2 regions of the Aquella oligotrophica genome follow, and region 1 is predicted to be linked to the other one. Evidence: riboswitches for the same ligand, from Rfam matches in the RefSeq annotation. Region 1 holds a riboswitch; the other holds the start of a gene.
What was found. A riboswitch is a leader RNA that binds a small molecule or an ion and turns the genes downstream of it on or off. The one in region 1 is predicted to bind thiamine pyrophosphate.
Positions count from the first base shown of each region.

Region 1 (8,424 bases):
GGGCGGTAATACCCCAGCTCCTACACCTGCTCCAACTCCTACGCCGACACCTGCTGGTGCATTGGTAACTCCTGATGGTACTTGGACTGGTAGTTATTTTACTAACTGGAATGTATGGCGTAATTCGGATGTGTCGGGTGAGGCAATTGGTAGTGTTAAGCACCTAGATATATTTGATCAGAAAGCCCCAAGTTATATCAGCTATGCTTTTTTTGCACCGAAGGTAAGTTCAGATAGTGCAAGTACTCAGGGCTATGGTGGTGGAGCAATTGGTTCTGGTTGGGCTAATCAGGCAAATGGTACCATTGGTGATCCAGATAATGCGTATGAAGCAAATATTGCCCAGCTAAATTATAATGAGCTAAACCGTTATAAGGCTAATAATAGTGGTACATTGTTAATTGCCTCGGTTGGTGGCTGGTCATATACGGCACGCTTTAGCCAGTTTGCTAAAGATGCACAATATAATATTAATTCTGCAGCAGCTAAAGCATTTCTCGATTCTTGTGAAAAATTGTTACGTGGTACATTAAGCCTATCTGGTGGCTCAGCGTATCCACAATTCGACGGGATTAATATTGATTGGGAATATCCAGGCTATGGTCATAATGGCTCTGTCCAATCAAATCTAGCTCAAGAGCCAGCGTTTTTTGAGGCTTTAGTTAAAGAATTACGCAATCGTGTTGAGAAAGTTAAGGCAGATACGGGTAAAACAAAAGTTCTGACAGTGGCATTGCCAGTGGTACCAGCTAAAATGACAGGTAATAATGCAATTAACTGGTCTAATCTGAAAGATACTTTTGACTGGATTGATTTAATGGCCTTTGATGTACACGGGCAATTTGATGCTGCTGATCCAAATCTGATGAAGGCCATGGATCAGGCTCCTGCTGGGGAAGTAGCTATTGCGATTAATTATTTACTAGATTCTGGGGTGGACTCGCGTCGAATTGTACTTGGTTCACCAAACTATACTCGTCAAATGCAGGTTGTTGATAAACCATCTTCTAGCAATAATTATGGTTATCTTGGCAATATGGATCCGACAAAAATTGGTCTGGAAGTATATTATCCGATGCTGTTTACTGATGCGCCAAACGCTGAGGCTTATTATCCAGCAGGTGGAATGGTTGATAATACGGGTGTTTATAGTTATAACTGTATGTTACAGAAGGAAGGTAAATTATCTGTAAATTATTGTCCAGCACCGAAGTCAGTTCCAACTAAAACTGATAACCGCGGTTTGTTTGGGCAGCCATTGCCAGCAGAGTTATTTTTTGTTGAGATTGCTGGTGACAGTAAGGATCTGGGCGTCGGGCATGCTTGGGCATATGATCAGGGATATAATGTAGTTAAATCTCCAGTAGCGGGAAATGCAGTTACAATTAATCCAAATGCTAAATATAATGGTTATTCTGTATTTAGCTATGATACTCCTAAGACAGTTACCCAGAAAATTGATAAACTGGTTACACCATATAAATTGGGCGGTGTTTGGTTCTGGGATATTCACAATGATGCCTATAAATCGGCTGATGCTAGTTTGTCATTATATATGGCAGCTGTAGGTAAACTTGGGACTAATACTCAGGGAAGTGGAACTGGTGGAGGTGGTGGAAATACTTGTACCACTATAGCTTGGAGTAGCACAGCTACATATACTGGTGGAACACGAGTATCTCATAATGGAGTGATTTATGAGGCGCAGTGGTGGACTCAGGGAGAAAATCCTGCTAGTAACAGCGGAGCCGCTGGCTCAGGAAAAGTATGGAAAGTAATTGGTAATTGCACGCCAACGCCTACGCCTACGCCTACGCCAACGCCAACGCCTACGCCTACGCCTACGCCAACGCCTACGCCTACGCCAACGCCTACGCCAACGCCTACGCCAACGCCTACGCCTACGCCTACGCCTACGCCTACGCCAACGCCTACGCCAACGCCTACGCCAACGCCTACGCCTACGCCTACGCCTACGCCTACGCCTACGCCTACGCCTACGCCTACGCCAACGCCTACGCCTACGCCAACGCCTACGCCAACGCCAACGCCTACGCCAACGCCAACGCCAACGCCTACGCCAACGCCTACGCCTACGCCTACGCCAACGCCAGGATATGCTAAATATCCAAGTGGTATTGGTTCATATGCCGCAGGAACAAGGGTAATTGGTAGTGATGGTAAAGTTTATCAATGTAAACCTTGGCCTTTTAGTGGTTGGTGTAATGGTGCTGCCTTTGCATATGCCCCTGGAACGGGTTCTGCGTGGTCTATGGCTTGGACTTTAGTGAAATAAATCTAATTCTTAGTAAAGCAACCATTTTTATGGTTGCTTTTTCTAGGTAAGATTAATTATAACTTTCATAATATCTGGGAAATAGCAAAATAGAAAATTTTCCAGATCTACTACCTTTATCTTCTAGCTATTTTTGTAAAAGAGTTTTGTGAACCGTCCAATTTGGACGGTTCTTAAACTTGGTAATTTAATCTAGAATATGCTATTGAACCAAATAATTTTAGCTAAGAAGTACATATTTTTAAGGAAAGTGTCTATGAAAATTAAAACATTAATCAGCTCCCTTTTAGTATCTTCCATTTTATTGGGATGTAACAGTGGGCAATCAAACTCTATAAGCAGTGTTCAATCTCCTAGTATAGCAATTAATCAAAATCTTAATAAAAAGCAATCGTTAAAAAGCGATACCCTTCCAGATGCACAACAGTATGAAATAGTTTACGGTGCATCTACTGGTATTTATTCAGTCCCTATATATGGACTATTAGTGCGAGGTTCACTTGAGAATGTGTTTATTTCAGAGGTGGCACAATTTGTAATGGAGGGGATTGGTTCCATTATGTTCGCCAATCTTGGTGGACTCGTAACTGCTTTTACTGATGGTATTTATCATGCGATTGCTAATATGGTTACAAGACATGATGGCTACCAACATATAAACTATTTGGGGATTGGTCCACAGCTTGAGGGTGTTAAATGTCCCTTGATATTATCAACTGGAGGATTTAACGTTGATGGAGCTGGAAAATTTGGTAACTCTTCAGTAGTTCATGATTTTAATGGTAATTTATGGAATGATATATCAGACACAAAAGTTTATGATGAGATTGTTCAGACTTCAGTTTCTTGGGATAGAACGATTAAATATGCAAATGCAAATGGCTTAAGCGTAGCAGGAATTACACCGTATATGGTTATTGTTACCAAGTATGGAAAAGTTAGGTACTATGATCCTGCTAAAAATCAGTGGAGTGATCTAATGGATCAAGCCCATAAAGGAGACATTAACTATGTTAATTCAAATAATGAACTAACTAATACAGTTACTGCTATGTCAGTATTATGGCCAAGTAATGGTGATGATCCAAAAATAGTTTTGGGTAGTGATAACAATGGTGAGAATGGTGCGGAAGTTTATTATTATAATGGTCATTCGTGGACAAATTTTGGGATTACAACTGGACACGGTGACTGGGGTAAAGGAAATAGCGTTACTCAATTAAATGTTTCATGGGATCGTTATGGTTATGAGACTCCAGATAGCTCTGCACCTTATATTGTAGCAGCTACTAACTTTGGTGAAGTGAAGTACTATGATCCTAGCCGTAACAACTGGTTTAATCTGGTAAGGGACGATGATAAAGGTAATATTGAAAATGTTGTCAATGGTAGAGCTATTGAGGGTGATGCTATAGGTGTAATGTCTGTTGATTGGAATATAAGTGGTGATCCACAGATAATGCTAGGTACAAATAATAGTGGTGCAAATGGGGCTGAAGTCTATTACTACAATGGTCAGGTGTGGAACAATTTTGGGATTAAGACTCATCAAGGAGATTGGGGCGTTGATAATGCTGTTACTGCTATGCAAGTTGCTTGGTGTGGGCAAAATTGTATTCCACGAATTTTAGTTGGTACAAACTATGCTGAGGTTAAGTATTATGATCCTAGTCGTAATAGCTGGTTTAACCTAGTAAGAGACGATAACAAGGGTAATATTGAGCATGTTGCAAATGGCAAAGCTATTGAAGGTAATACTATTTTAGATCTTCAAGCATATTGGCCATCATCAGGTGATCCGCAAGTTGTGATTGCTACTAATAATAGTAATAAAAATGCGGCGGAAGTTTATTATTATGACAGTCATACTTGGACAAACTTTGGTGTTACAAGTGATAATGGAGATTGGGGAACTGATAATGCAGTTACTTCAATGAGAGTTTATTGGCCGTTAAATGAAGATCTAACACCTAAAGGAAATGGAGTTCCATATATTCTTGCTGGGACGAATTATGGAGAAATTAAGGTATTTGATCCAGGAGTTAATCATTGGAATCAGTTAGTGTTATTTCATTAAAGTTTGCAAATTGGTGAAGGAGGAATAGGACTGAATCAGTCAAAAGGCTCGTGTTGGGTTTATTTTTCAATTGAGCTCTAGTAGATAGCTAATTTAGCAAATTTAGTTTAATTTTAAAGGAAATCAGATGTTAGTAAAACGTAATGTCATAATTTTAAGTTTATGTGCTTTTCCACTAATTATTGCAGGTTGCAATAGTGGTGGATCTTCTGGTGGAAGCACAGCACCAGTAACTAATCCGACAGCTTTTATTTTAAATCAGGGCTCTGGAGATATTTCGGTATGTCCATTTATTCAAGCTCAAAACAATTTTGGTATATGTTCAGTTATGCGTCCGACTACAGCCAATACTACTGTTGCTACTGGAACTGATTATGGATATAACCCGCTTTTAAATGGGGGGTCGCCAGTAGGGATAGTAATTAATAATAATTATGCATTTATCAGTTTGGATAAAGGAAGTAACCCTTTAGCTGCTTCACAGATAGTTAGCTGCGCGATAGAGTCTAATGGTCAATTTGATCAATGTAACGTATATACTACTAGTGAACTTAATCCCCAAGCACTAAGAGCTTTCCAACCTGCCGTATCTAATAATACTTTGTATTTTCCAACATTTGGATTGGGAGAACAGAGTAAAGCATCAATTATGGCATGTCAGATCGGTGCTAAAGGTGAGTTAAGTGCAGACAGTTGTATGCTTTATAGCTCGGTTTATTCGGCTAGTAATACAGACTTTAGTCTAATTGCGGCAAATCAGATGTTATACGGAGTATCCGGTGCGACTGATGTAGTTAATGTTATTGGTTTAAATGCGGATGGCAGCCTTATTCCAGATAGTCTAAGAGTAAGTAATGCCCCCAACAGTAATGGAACAGGCAGTTTAGTTGATCCAAGGATGATGACCATTACTAATGGCTATGCTTACATAACTGATCCTGGTCAACAAAATAATGCCAATATGGTAGCTTGTCAACTAACTGAAAGTGGCTTATTGGCAAATTGCCAGCCGCAGCAAGGACAAACCAGCTCTGGGGAAAATGTATTTGCTGGTCCGGTAGGGATAGGTAGTTATCAGCAAACAGTTTTTCCACTTAACTGGGGGTATAATGGGGCTCAGTTAGGTACTAGTGTTGCGCTGTGTGCCGAAGGATCTGGAAATAGTCCACTAGTTCAGTGTAATTTGAGTATGGCAGATGGGCTTTATGGTTATTCAACACCATATATTCCAATTGGAATTGCAGTATCTACACTAGTATCACTTCAATAATTAATTTTGTTGTATTAGGGTGATTAGGTTATATCCAAATTTGTAATTGTAAAAATCAGGGGTAGTAAATCTTCTATCTAAAAACTACCCTTTGCGTTGTTCCCGTCCATTTTGGACGGTTTTTTAATAGTGTATCTAAGTGTAAAATAAGCTTATTAATAAATTTATTTTAAAGGTGATGAGTCATGAAAAAGATTTTGCTGCTGTTAGGTATATTTGGTATTACACATGTTTTCGCTACTCCAGATATTTATCTGACTATTAATAATAATACTTCTGCGGCTTACACTATATCTGTAACAGATAGTTACCACTTTGATTGTCAGCTTGAAGGGCAGAAGGACAGTAAGGATTGTGGAGATGAGGTGCAATTTTTAAATCAGCAAGTTATTAAAGCTAATTCCAGTTTTCATGTGAGAGTTACACCACAAGTGGTAGAAGAAAAAAGTAGCATGCTTATTTATTTACTTCCTTCAGAGACAACGCAGTTACTTCTCGGTTTTGGGCTATGGGGCTATGAAACAGGTTCAGATCATCTACCACCGAGTGATGCTTATAAACATTATAATTTAAGCTATAATGCCAGCTATGCAAATAATACTAATTGGAGTGAACTACACAGTTCTGGCGATTGCGTCCGAGGGATGATGCTAGAAACCAGTAACCCACTAGTTACAACTTCTATGGCTTTCATTGAAAATAGTAGTAATCATTATTATACTGCCACAGTAAACGTTAACCAGTCTCTTATAGCTTCAGCAACACGCCTACCATGGTAAACATCTTTATGGTTGCTTTTTTTATGTTATAATCCTGCAAATTCTAGCGGGGGTGCAACAATCTAGTTGCTGAGAGAGGATAATTCCTTAACCCTTTGAACCTGATTCTGGCTAATACCAGCGTAGGGAGGCTAATTCACAATATTATCCTTTTTACGCTTATTTTGTAAGAAAAGTGCAAAATGAGTGCTCATAATACAATTCAAATTCATCTATTGACTAATTGTCAGGTTTTTCCTGATGATAAGTATCTTAAATTTATCGAAATTTGTGCCAAAAGTGGTATAACTCATCTCCAGTTACGTCAGAAAAACTGGGCTTATCCTGATCTACTATCTTTTGGGCGGGAATTAAAAGCCGTTCTCTCAAACTATGATGCTTCTCTAATAGTCAATGATGATTTCAAACTAATGCTGGAACTTGATGCAGACGGTATTCATCTCGGGCAGACAGATGCTAATCCTGAATTAGTTAGGGCATTAATCGGGCAAGATAAAATTATCGGTTTATCGATTGAATCGATGAGTGAGCTTTTGAGCGCTAATCAACTTGATTATCTTAATTATGTAGCAGCAAGTAGTATCTTTCCTACTAATACCAAAAAAAATCTCAGGACTATCTGGGGTATCGACGGATTAAAACAGTTTTGTCAAGAATCCAGACATCCCGTTATCGCAATTGGTGGAATTAATCTTACTAATGTGAGTCAGGTCTATGCTACTGGAGTTGCTGGTATTGCACTAATCAGTGCTATTCACGAAGCTAAAAATCCGGAATTATATATTCAAAACCTTATAAATCAAGCTAGATAAATTAAATAGTTATAAAAGTAATTTTAGAGGAGAATCTGGATGATAGATTATGCAGATATTTATAGATTACATCAAAAGTTAGTCAACACCAAACCAGTTGTTTTAAATCTGACCAACTCAGTTACACAAGATTTTATGGCAAATGTTTTATTGGCTTTAGGTGCTGCGCCAATTATGTCTTCTTCAATTGATGAGGTTGCTGAACTAGTGTCAATTTCCGGTGCAATAAATATAAATATTGGGACGCTTGATAATCAATTTATAAATATTGCTAAATATGCAACTAAAGATGCCAATGCAAAGAATAAGCCTGTCATTCTTGATCCGGTTGGTGCTGGTGCTAGCCAGATTCGTACTAATAGTGCAGTTGAGCTGAGTCAGTATGCGAATATTATCCGCGGCAACTCTAGTGAAATTATGGCATTAGTGCGGAATGATGTAGTTACTCATGGTGTCGAATCTAGTCGTCAGTCGCAAGATGCTATTGAAAGCGCTAAATCTCTTGCAAATAAGTATAAATCTATTATCGCGATAAGTGGTGAAACTGATTATATCATTGGAGTTGATCAAGCCAGTGAGAGTAGTTATGGTACTGAATTGATGACTAAAGTTAGCGGGATGGGCTGTGCTCTTGGTGCCGTAATTGCTGCCTTTGCCGCGGTCGAGAAGGATTATTTTCTCGCGACAAATATAGCCATAGCATTTTATACTTTAGTTGCAGAGGATGCACGGCGTAGAGCTGATAAGCCAGCAAAATTTAGGACTGAGTTTATCGATAGTCTTTTCGCGCCCGATTGGGATTTTATAAATGATAAATTAGGAAAGGTTAAATAATCATGTTAGCTAAAGCATTAACTATTGCTGGATTTGATGCTTCCGGTGGTGCGGGGATACAGGCTGATTTAAAGACTTTTTCAGCATTGGGCTGTTATGGAATGAGTGTATTAACTGCATTACCAATACAGAATACTTGTGGTGTGAGTAATTGTTATTCAATTCCCTTAACAGCAATTGAAGAGCAGCTAGATAGCATATTTTCTGATATTACTCCGGATGTTATAAAGATTGGAATGTTATTTAATAGTGAAATAGTCAATCTAGTAGCTCAGTATCTAAAGCAAAATGCGAAAGGAATACCAGTAGTTGTAGATCCGGTAATGGTTGCCAAAAGTGGTGATATGCTACTACTT
Region 1 covers NZ_CP024847.1:2,585,540-2,593,963, reverse strand. Annotated here, with positions in the region: gene CUN60_RS11830 (glycosyl hydrolase family 18 protein) at 1-2,296, shown strand, start outside; gene CUN60_RS11825 (hypothetical protein) at 2,553-4,373, shown strand; gene CUN60_RS11820 (hypothetical protein) at 4,501-5,643, shown strand; gene CUN60_RS11815 (hypothetical protein) at 5,829-6,422, shown strand; TPP riboswitch at 6,461-6,569, shown strand; gene thiE (thiamine phosphate synthase) at 6,605-7,234, shown strand; gene thiM (hydroxyethylthiazole kinase) at 7,274-8,068, shown strand; gene thiD (bifunctional hydroxymethylpyrimidine kinase/phosphomethylpyrimidine kinase) at 8,071-8,424, shown strand, end outside.

Region 2 (8,424 bases), 1.4 Mb from region 1:
TCACCTGACGCAACCCCAACCAATTCAGTTCCTTGAAAAGAAAACCCAGCAAATAGAAAGACTGAGACAAACCCAAGCCACCCCTTATGAAATGGGGCATCACCAACATGCCAATTATGAGTGCCGAGATTTGGTTGCTGAAAAACTGTCAAAAAGCCAAGTAAAATAAATACAATAATTACCGCAACTTTGATAAATGACAACCAATACTCTGTCTCACCATAAACCTTGACTGAGAATATATTAGCAAAAAATATCAAAAAGTATAGCCCGAATAGGAAAATATTTGGATTCATATGCGGAAACCAAAAACTGATCACCGTAGTTGCGGCTGAAATTTCTGCAGCAATGGTAATTGCCCAGTTAAACCAATAATTAACACTCATGGCAAAACCAAATGATGGGCTGACATAAGTAGCAGAATATTCACAAAAAGACCCTGAACTTGGCTTATAAGTACTCATTTCGCCAAGACTAGTCATAAGAAAATAAACAATAACAGATATCAGAGCATAAGCAAGTAATGCTCCACCAGGTCCGGCAGTGTTAATTGAATTACCACTTGTTAAAAAAATACCGGTACCAATTGATCCACCGATCGCAATCATATTAATATGGCGCGCTTCTAATCTTTTTTCTAAATGAGCCATGATAAAATTCCTGAATGAATAATAAATTACAATACAATTATTTGCATAAATACAACAATATTAAATATAAAAACAATTATCTGGAACAAAAAACCACGGAATCGTAGAAGTAAGAATTTAAAAATAGAGTAGTAGGACACGTATCAATCATAATAAAAACCCCTAGATAAACTCAAGTATTCCATACCTGAGAAAAAAACACTGCTTTTAAAGCCCCATAATTACGCGACAAAGTTAATTGCTGCATAGTAAATCCAAAATTAGAGATACGTCAATTGTAGCATATCTGTTTTTTTCGATAATTGTTTAAATGATATTTTTTCTTGTGCACCTGCTCACTAAATAAAAAACTTTGGCTCCCTCAGCAACTTTCCCGCCACTCACAGATATAAATCCATGTTAAAATATGCTTATCACCGGGGTGCTGGCATTAATAATGTTAGCTGAGAAATACCCTTTAAACCTGATCAGGTTAGTACCTGCGCAAGGGAGAGTGTTGCTTCAACCTAAAAATAGCACCTTTCCCTTATAAGATGTTTAACGCTTATAAGGACTTCATAATGTCAAATCGTCTCACTTTATCCGAAACTATTTTTATTTGTATTCTAGCAAGTAGCCTTGGGATTGCTTGGTGGGCTTACTCATTTGCCTACAATATCATCTCGCCAGTACTGAAACCACTAGGAATCAGCGGCTTACTGGAGGGGTTTTGGCATATGGGGGGAATCTTTTTTGGCTATATAATTCGTAAACCGGGAAGTGCGCTACTTGGCGAAACTATCGCCGCAACAGTAGAAGGATTAATTTCACAATGGGGTATTTCAGCTGTTATTTCGGGGGCTTGTCAAGGACTACCCGTAGAAATATTATTTCTTATTTGCCGCTATAAAGTATCCAGTAAATCGATTTGTGCTCTAGGTGGTGTAGTCTCTGCAATCGGTGGCTATCTAGTTACTTACTACTGGTTTGGCTATGGTGAACTAAGTTTAAAATATAATCTATTAAACCTAGGGTGTAATATTATTTCTGCGGCAATAATCGGTGGCTTACTATCAAGATATCTTGCCAATCAGCTAGCTAAAGCAGGAGTTCTTAATCAATATCGCATTAGCCATGACCAAGACTAACGTTTTCTATTTGAAAGATTTCTCGTTTCAATATCCATTTAGCAAACAGAAGATTGAAATAAATGGTGAGTTAGCGATCCATCATGGTGAATGCATTTTACTCAAAGGCGCGTCAGGAAGTGGAAAATCAACACTTCTAATGGCACTCAAAGGTCTGATCCCGCATTTGATTCATGGAAAAATCACTGGCGAGATCCTATTCCATAATAAAAGCATAAGGGCTATCTCAGCAGAAGAATCATTAAAAATTGGCTATCTCCAACAAAACCCGGATAGCCAGTTAATTTGCCATACAGTTTTTGATGAACTTGCCTTTGGGCTTGAAAATCTATCTACCCCACGCGAGAAAATAATTCAGCTAGTAACTGATATTAGCCAGAAATTTGCGGTTTCTCACTTACTAGAGAGAAGTGTTAAAAGCCTATCTGGTGGACAAAAACAGATCATTAATCTTTTAGCTATCCTACTTCTTGAACCAGAAGTATTACTCCTTGACGAGCCAACCGCATTTCTCGATCCAGATTCAGCTTATAAACTGGTTAATTTGATAAAAGAACATATAGCGGATAAAGTTGTAGTAATCATCGAACATAACTATCACTATTTTCAGCCCTTGGTAAACCGAGTAATCAACATCGATATAAATGGAAATATTCATGAAGAGAAATTGAATGATGAAGATTGGAATCAGAGTCTCCCTGTGATAAATCCACTGCCATTTAATCTAGAGCATAAAACATTATTAAAGATAGACAATCTTAATTTCAACTATGATAATTCTGAAATATTACTGGAAAAGATAAATCTGGATATTGGCAAGGGTGAAATTATCGGCATAATTGGTAAAAATGGTGCAGGTAAATCCACATTATTTAAGCTTATTTGTGGGATTATTCCTAGCAAAAATCAAATTATATATAATAGTCAGCCAGTTGGAAAAATCGCTAAAAAACAATTATGGAACGATATTAGCCTATTATGGCAAAATCCAGAATCACATTTTATCCATAATGCGGTTGAAATGGAGTTAAATGGAAATCTTGAACTAGCAACAGAGCTAGGTTTAGATAAGCACCTAAAAAATAATCCATTTTGCTTATCCGAAGGACAAAAGCGCAGACTTTCACTGGGTATTATATTAAATAAAAAGCCACAACTATTGTTACTTGATGAACCAACCTTCGGACAAGATCTGAAGAATAAGCAAATCCTTGGAAATATACTGGTGAAAATTGCAAACGAGGGAACTAGCTTATTAATTATTAGCCATGATCCAGATTTTCTAAGAAGTATCACTAAAAAAACATATCAGTTAGTTAATAAAAGCCTAGAGCCATGCATAATTTAAAATTTAATCAGCTAAATTACCTTATCATCCCCATTATATTGTTGCTTGCAACAGCACTTTATTCGACTTATCAGGAATATTTATTTTGCCTCTTAATCGCAGTGGGTAACTTACTATTATTAACTAGAGAAATTCACTGGAAAAAACTACTCCTATTTTGCTTATGTCTAAGCCCAGCGATCGGAGCAAGTTATCTAACTGGACATCTATTTACAGCTAACAATGATGCAGAAATAAGTCATATGAATGCGCTTAATCTGTGTATCCGACTTTTTACTATTACCATGATTTCCTTTGCATTTATGATCCACATGCCTAAAGAAAAAATCATGCTTGAATTAATGCAAAGAAAAATATTACCTGTAGCCATTGGCTTTGGCTTACTCTCTACCCTAAATGCATTTAGTCATTTTGCCGATGAGTTTAGACGCATTCAGATCGCATATCAAATGCGTTACCAACGAAGCTTCTATTCGCCAAAAATTATCCTCCCACTACTAGTGGCAAGTGCTCGCTACGCCCAAAATGTTAGTATTAGCATGTTTAATCGCGGATTAAATAAAAAGCGTACGTATAGTCATGAAACCAATAAATTCAAGTTCTTAGATTATCTCATTCTGGGATTAAATTTAATATTTTTAGTTGCATATAGATTTTTGATTTATTTAACATAGATCAGATCATTAGCCCTACTTACATTACTCGGGATGTTATTCCTTTCTGAAAAGCTATTGGCACGTATCCTCATCCATTGCTTCGTTTAAACACAAATTCAATATCAGTAACTTTACGATTTTCCTTATGCTCAATTAACTCAATAATCATGTCAGAGCGTAAATTTATCTCACTAATAGCGACATTAAGAACCTTCCGCTTAAAATTACTATATATTTGATAAGTCTTTGGTTCTATCCCCAGCATTTCCTTGATTTGTTCAAGGTTAAATCTAATTCCAGAGGTATTTTTATCAAGGCTGGTAAGGATAATGTCGTAAATTAATGTTGAATAACTAGAAGTAAAACTGGCTGAATATTTCCAACGTTCACCAATGTATTGTTGCTTAATGTAGAGGATAAATGGAATTAGCCGATAACTAAGTTCAATTGCAACTTGCCTAGTATTACGATTGTAGGTATAAGCAGAAATAAAAGTTGTGCTTTCAAGATTATCAATCTCACCATCTTTAGCCAATTGTTTGGTAGTTAGGGTACGATTACAAAAATCTTCAAGCAAATCAAGCAACTCATTATGAGAAACCCCAGGAATAAAGCGCTTCAAAATCCCGAGATTGCTATTTATCATCTTATTTTGTTGATTGATAAATAAATTATTATCATTCACTTTGACATGCTTCATGATGAATGCCATCAAAGTTATATGTGCTGGAGTGGGGAGATATTTATAACTAGAAACCGTAACACCATCGGGATGGGTTACTTCACGAATTGCGGCTAACATATTATTATCTTTTTGTCCAAATAAAAATACAAATTTAACTATTACTTACTGTATAATGTTGGTATCTGATACTTATCAGCTTCAGTTGGTATCCGTTAAGCGAATACCAAATAACTTAATCTATTTATGGTATTATATCACAAAAGCACGAAGCAGATATACTTAGCATAACGCACTGTTTTACATAGATACGAATAACCACAAAAAAATAAAGTATCACTTAGATAAACAATAGTATCCGTACTATTTCATTTTACATTTAGGAAGATTTTTTAAAATGCAGCAAGCAGATTTATTGTCCCTGTATTCATTCATGATCGCCTCGCGTGAATCAGATATTGTAGAAGCCGAACTAGTTAATAGTGGTGAAGCAAACTTTCTGGCATCAAGCAAAGGGCATGAAGGAAGCGTAATAATTGCCCCATTTTTACAAAAAAGTGACTGGCTTCATTGTCATTATCGCGATAAGGCATTAATGCTCGCACGTGGGATAAGCAATGAGATGTTCCTCTATAGCGCACTATGCAAGGCTGAATCGCATTCAGCAGGTCGCCAAATGGTTTCACACATGAGTGCGCCAGAATTAAATGTATTAAGTCTGGTTGGACCTGTTGGTAATAATGCTCTTCAAGCCACAGGTATTGCCTACGCAATAAAAGAGGAAAGTGATAATCCACTTATCTATTGTTCGGTAGGTGATGGAACCTCACAGCAAGGCGAAGTTCTTGAAGCAATAGCTGAAGCAAAACGTAGTAATCTTCCGGTATTATTTTTTATCCACAATAATAATCTAGCAATATCCACTAGAACTGAAGGGAAAACCTTTTTCTCACGCCCGGATGGTTTTGTAGATTCTTTTTATGATATTCCAATTACTTATATTAATGGTAGTAATGCCCTCGCAGAAGTAGCTAAGGCAGAAACAGTAATCAAAGAAATTAGGACAAACCGAACACCACAAATAATAGTATTTAATGTAGATAGACTGGATAACCACTCAAATGCTGATGATCAAAGATTATATCGCGATGATGCCGAGCTTGAATTAAGTCAGGATCAAGATCCACTAAATCTTGCACAAAAATATCTGCTAGAAAATGGATTTAGCATAGAAGAAATAGAAACTGCTAAAAAACAAGCCATCAAACAAGTTAGAGATTCAATTGATGTAGCACGCGCGGGCACAGACCCGGTTAGTGAATTTGGTGCCGAATTACCTTTAAATGAAGCAGTAAAAAACCCTCGCAATGAGTACCGTGGTGACTTCAATAGTGAAGAGCGCTTTACAATGCTTGAAGCAATGCGTCAGGTATTTAATGAACAACTAGCTAATGACCCGAATGTTTGCCTTCTAGGTGAAGACATTGAAGATGGCAAGGGTGATGTATTTGGTATTACCCGTGGACTTTCAACAAAATATCCGGGCAGAGTTATCAATTCAGCATTAAGTGAATCGACTATAGCTGGAATGGCGACTGGACTTGCCCTAGCTGGCAAAAAACCAGTAGCATTTATTCAATTTGCTGACTTCCTGCCAATTGCCTATAATCAAATCATGGCAGAAATGGCAACTATGTATTGGCGCACGAATGGTGGCTGGCAATGTCCAGTGATCGTATTTGCAGCCTGTGGTGCATATCGCCCTGGACTTGGACCGTTCCATTCACAAACCAATGAAGCAACTTTTGCCCATATTCCAGGTTTAGATGTTTATATGCCATCAAATGCTGCCGATGCAGCGGGTATGCTTAATGCGGCTTTTAAATCAGGACGCCCAAGCCTCTTTTTATATCCTAAAAAACTACTAAATAATGGTAGTAATGAAGATACGACCTCAAAAGATGTCGCTAAACAACTGGTAACTATCAGTAAGGCGCGGATAGTTAAAACTGGTAAAGACCTGACCCTAGTTGGCTGGGGCAATACCGTATCACTATGTTTACAAGTTGCCGAAGCTCTTGAACAAGTTGGGAGCGAAGTTGAAGTAATTGATTTACGGACAATTAAACCATACGATAAGCAAACACTTCTAATGTCAGCTGAAAAAACAGGTAAGTTAATCGTTAGCCATGAAGACAATCTTACTTGTGGTGTTGGTGGTGATATATTGGCAACTATTGCTGAATATGCCAAAAAGCCAGTTAAATTACGCCGTGTAACCCGTGGGGACACCTACGTACCATGTAATTTTCCTAATCAGTTAGATGTGTTACCATCTTTTGAGAAAATTCTTACTGCTTCAGCCGAACTCCTTGATCTAAATCTGGAATGGCAAAGCGAAGAAAGTGAAGATAAATCATTACTAACAGTAGAAGTTATTGGCACTAGCCCATCGGATGAGAGCGTACAGATCAATGAAATTCATGTAAAAATTGGTGACGAAGTTAATTCTGGAGATGTACTAGTAGATGTTGAAGCTAGTAAGTCAGCAGGAGAAATCCTTGCTCCATGTAAAGGGATTGTCGAAGAAATTTGCGTTGAAGTCGGTGAAAAAGCCATGGTTGGTGGAGCGTTACTAAAACTACGCATCAATGAAAATCTAGTAAAAGCAACCAATAAGCCGAAAAAGCCAATTTTAAGCCGGAAAATTGGAGAATCAGCCGCTTCAGACACTCAGTATGTAGCTCGCTCAAAAACTACAATTGTAGGCATGACTAAACCTTATTTCAAAACTGGCTCAAGAGTAGTTACTAATGAGGAACTTTTGCCAAATTTCCCTGAATTTACTAATGATGATCTGATTCAGCGGACAGGGATTCACCAGCGCTGCTGGTTTGCTGAAGGTGAAACAGCCGTAGGGCTCGCTACGGATGCAGCCTGTGAAGCTTTAGAAGCCAATAAACTAGGCTTGCATAATATTGATCTAATTATCTGCGCAACGTGTAGCCCAGAACAATTGCAATCACCATCAGTATCTTGTCTGGTACTTAATGAATTAAATAAAATCTACGGTGAGCAAAACATACCTGCGTACGATATAAATGCGGCATGTAGTGGCTACATCTATGCTCTACAACTAGCACAAGATTTCTTACGTACACGCCCACAATCGCGAGTATTACTAATAACGGCAGAAGCATTATCGCAACGAATCAAGCCAGATGATTTTGAAACAGCATTTTTATTTGCAGATGCTGCAACAGCTACAATTATTTGTGGTGAAGATAATTTGGATGAATGCATGGCAGAATTAAACCAGATCTATATTGGCTCGGATGCAGAAGACGGTAGTATTCTAAATATCCCAACAGATACATCTGCGGGGATAACTATGCAAGGTAAAAAACTCTTTAGTGTCGCGGTTAAAACTATGTCAATGGCAATCCATAAATGTTGTCAGCTGGCAAATCGCGATGTTGGTTCAATCAATCTAGTCGTGCCACATCAGGCAAATCAGCGAATCTTAAGTGCTGTTGAAAGTCGGCTGAAACTGCCACACGGCATCATGTTTAGTAATATTGCTAATTATGGGAATACTTCTTCGTGCACGATTCCGATTGCGTTAAGTGAGGCTCTGGCTGAAAACAAACACCAAAAACAAATTGCACTATGTGCATTTGGTGCTGGTTTTACTGCTGGCGCTGCCCTACTCACCCAAAGGGCATAAATAAAAAAGCTGCATAAATTGCAGTTTTTTTATTAAGTTCATTAAGAGATAAAGTTAAATTAATTCCCGGGGCACCAAGGCTGTACCGGTGTAACTACACTACTAAAAAACTGTGTCATATATGAGCTATTCCAGATTTTCAGGAAAATATTATCAATATCCAATGCAAACTCTGGATTATTAGTTACAAAAATCGAGTAGTCACGAGTATTATTAAAATAACTTTGGGCAAGA
Region 2 covers NZ_CP024847.1:1,124,950-1,133,373, reverse strand. Annotated here, with positions in the region: gene CUN60_RS05210 (amino acid permease) at 1-650, opposite strand, end outside; TPP riboswitch at 1,058-1,160, shown strand; gene CUN60_RS05205 (ECF transporter S component) at 1,211-1,777, shown strand; gene CUN60_RS05200 (ATP-binding cassette domain-containing protein) at 1,764-3,125, shown strand; gene CUN60_RS05195 (energy-coupling factor transporter transmembrane component T) at 3,113-3,799, shown strand; gene CUN60_RS05190 (replication initiation protein) at 3,870-4,583, opposite strand; gene CUN60_RS05185 (beta-ketoacyl-ACP synthase 3) at 4,861-8,190, shown strand; gene CUN60_RS05180 (phospholipase D-like domain-containing protein) at 8,250-8,424, opposite strand, start outside.
Region 2: another riboswitch for thiamine pyrophosphate. It lies ahead of CUN60_RS05205 (ECF transporter S component); the one in region 1 lies ahead of thiE (thiamine phosphate synthase).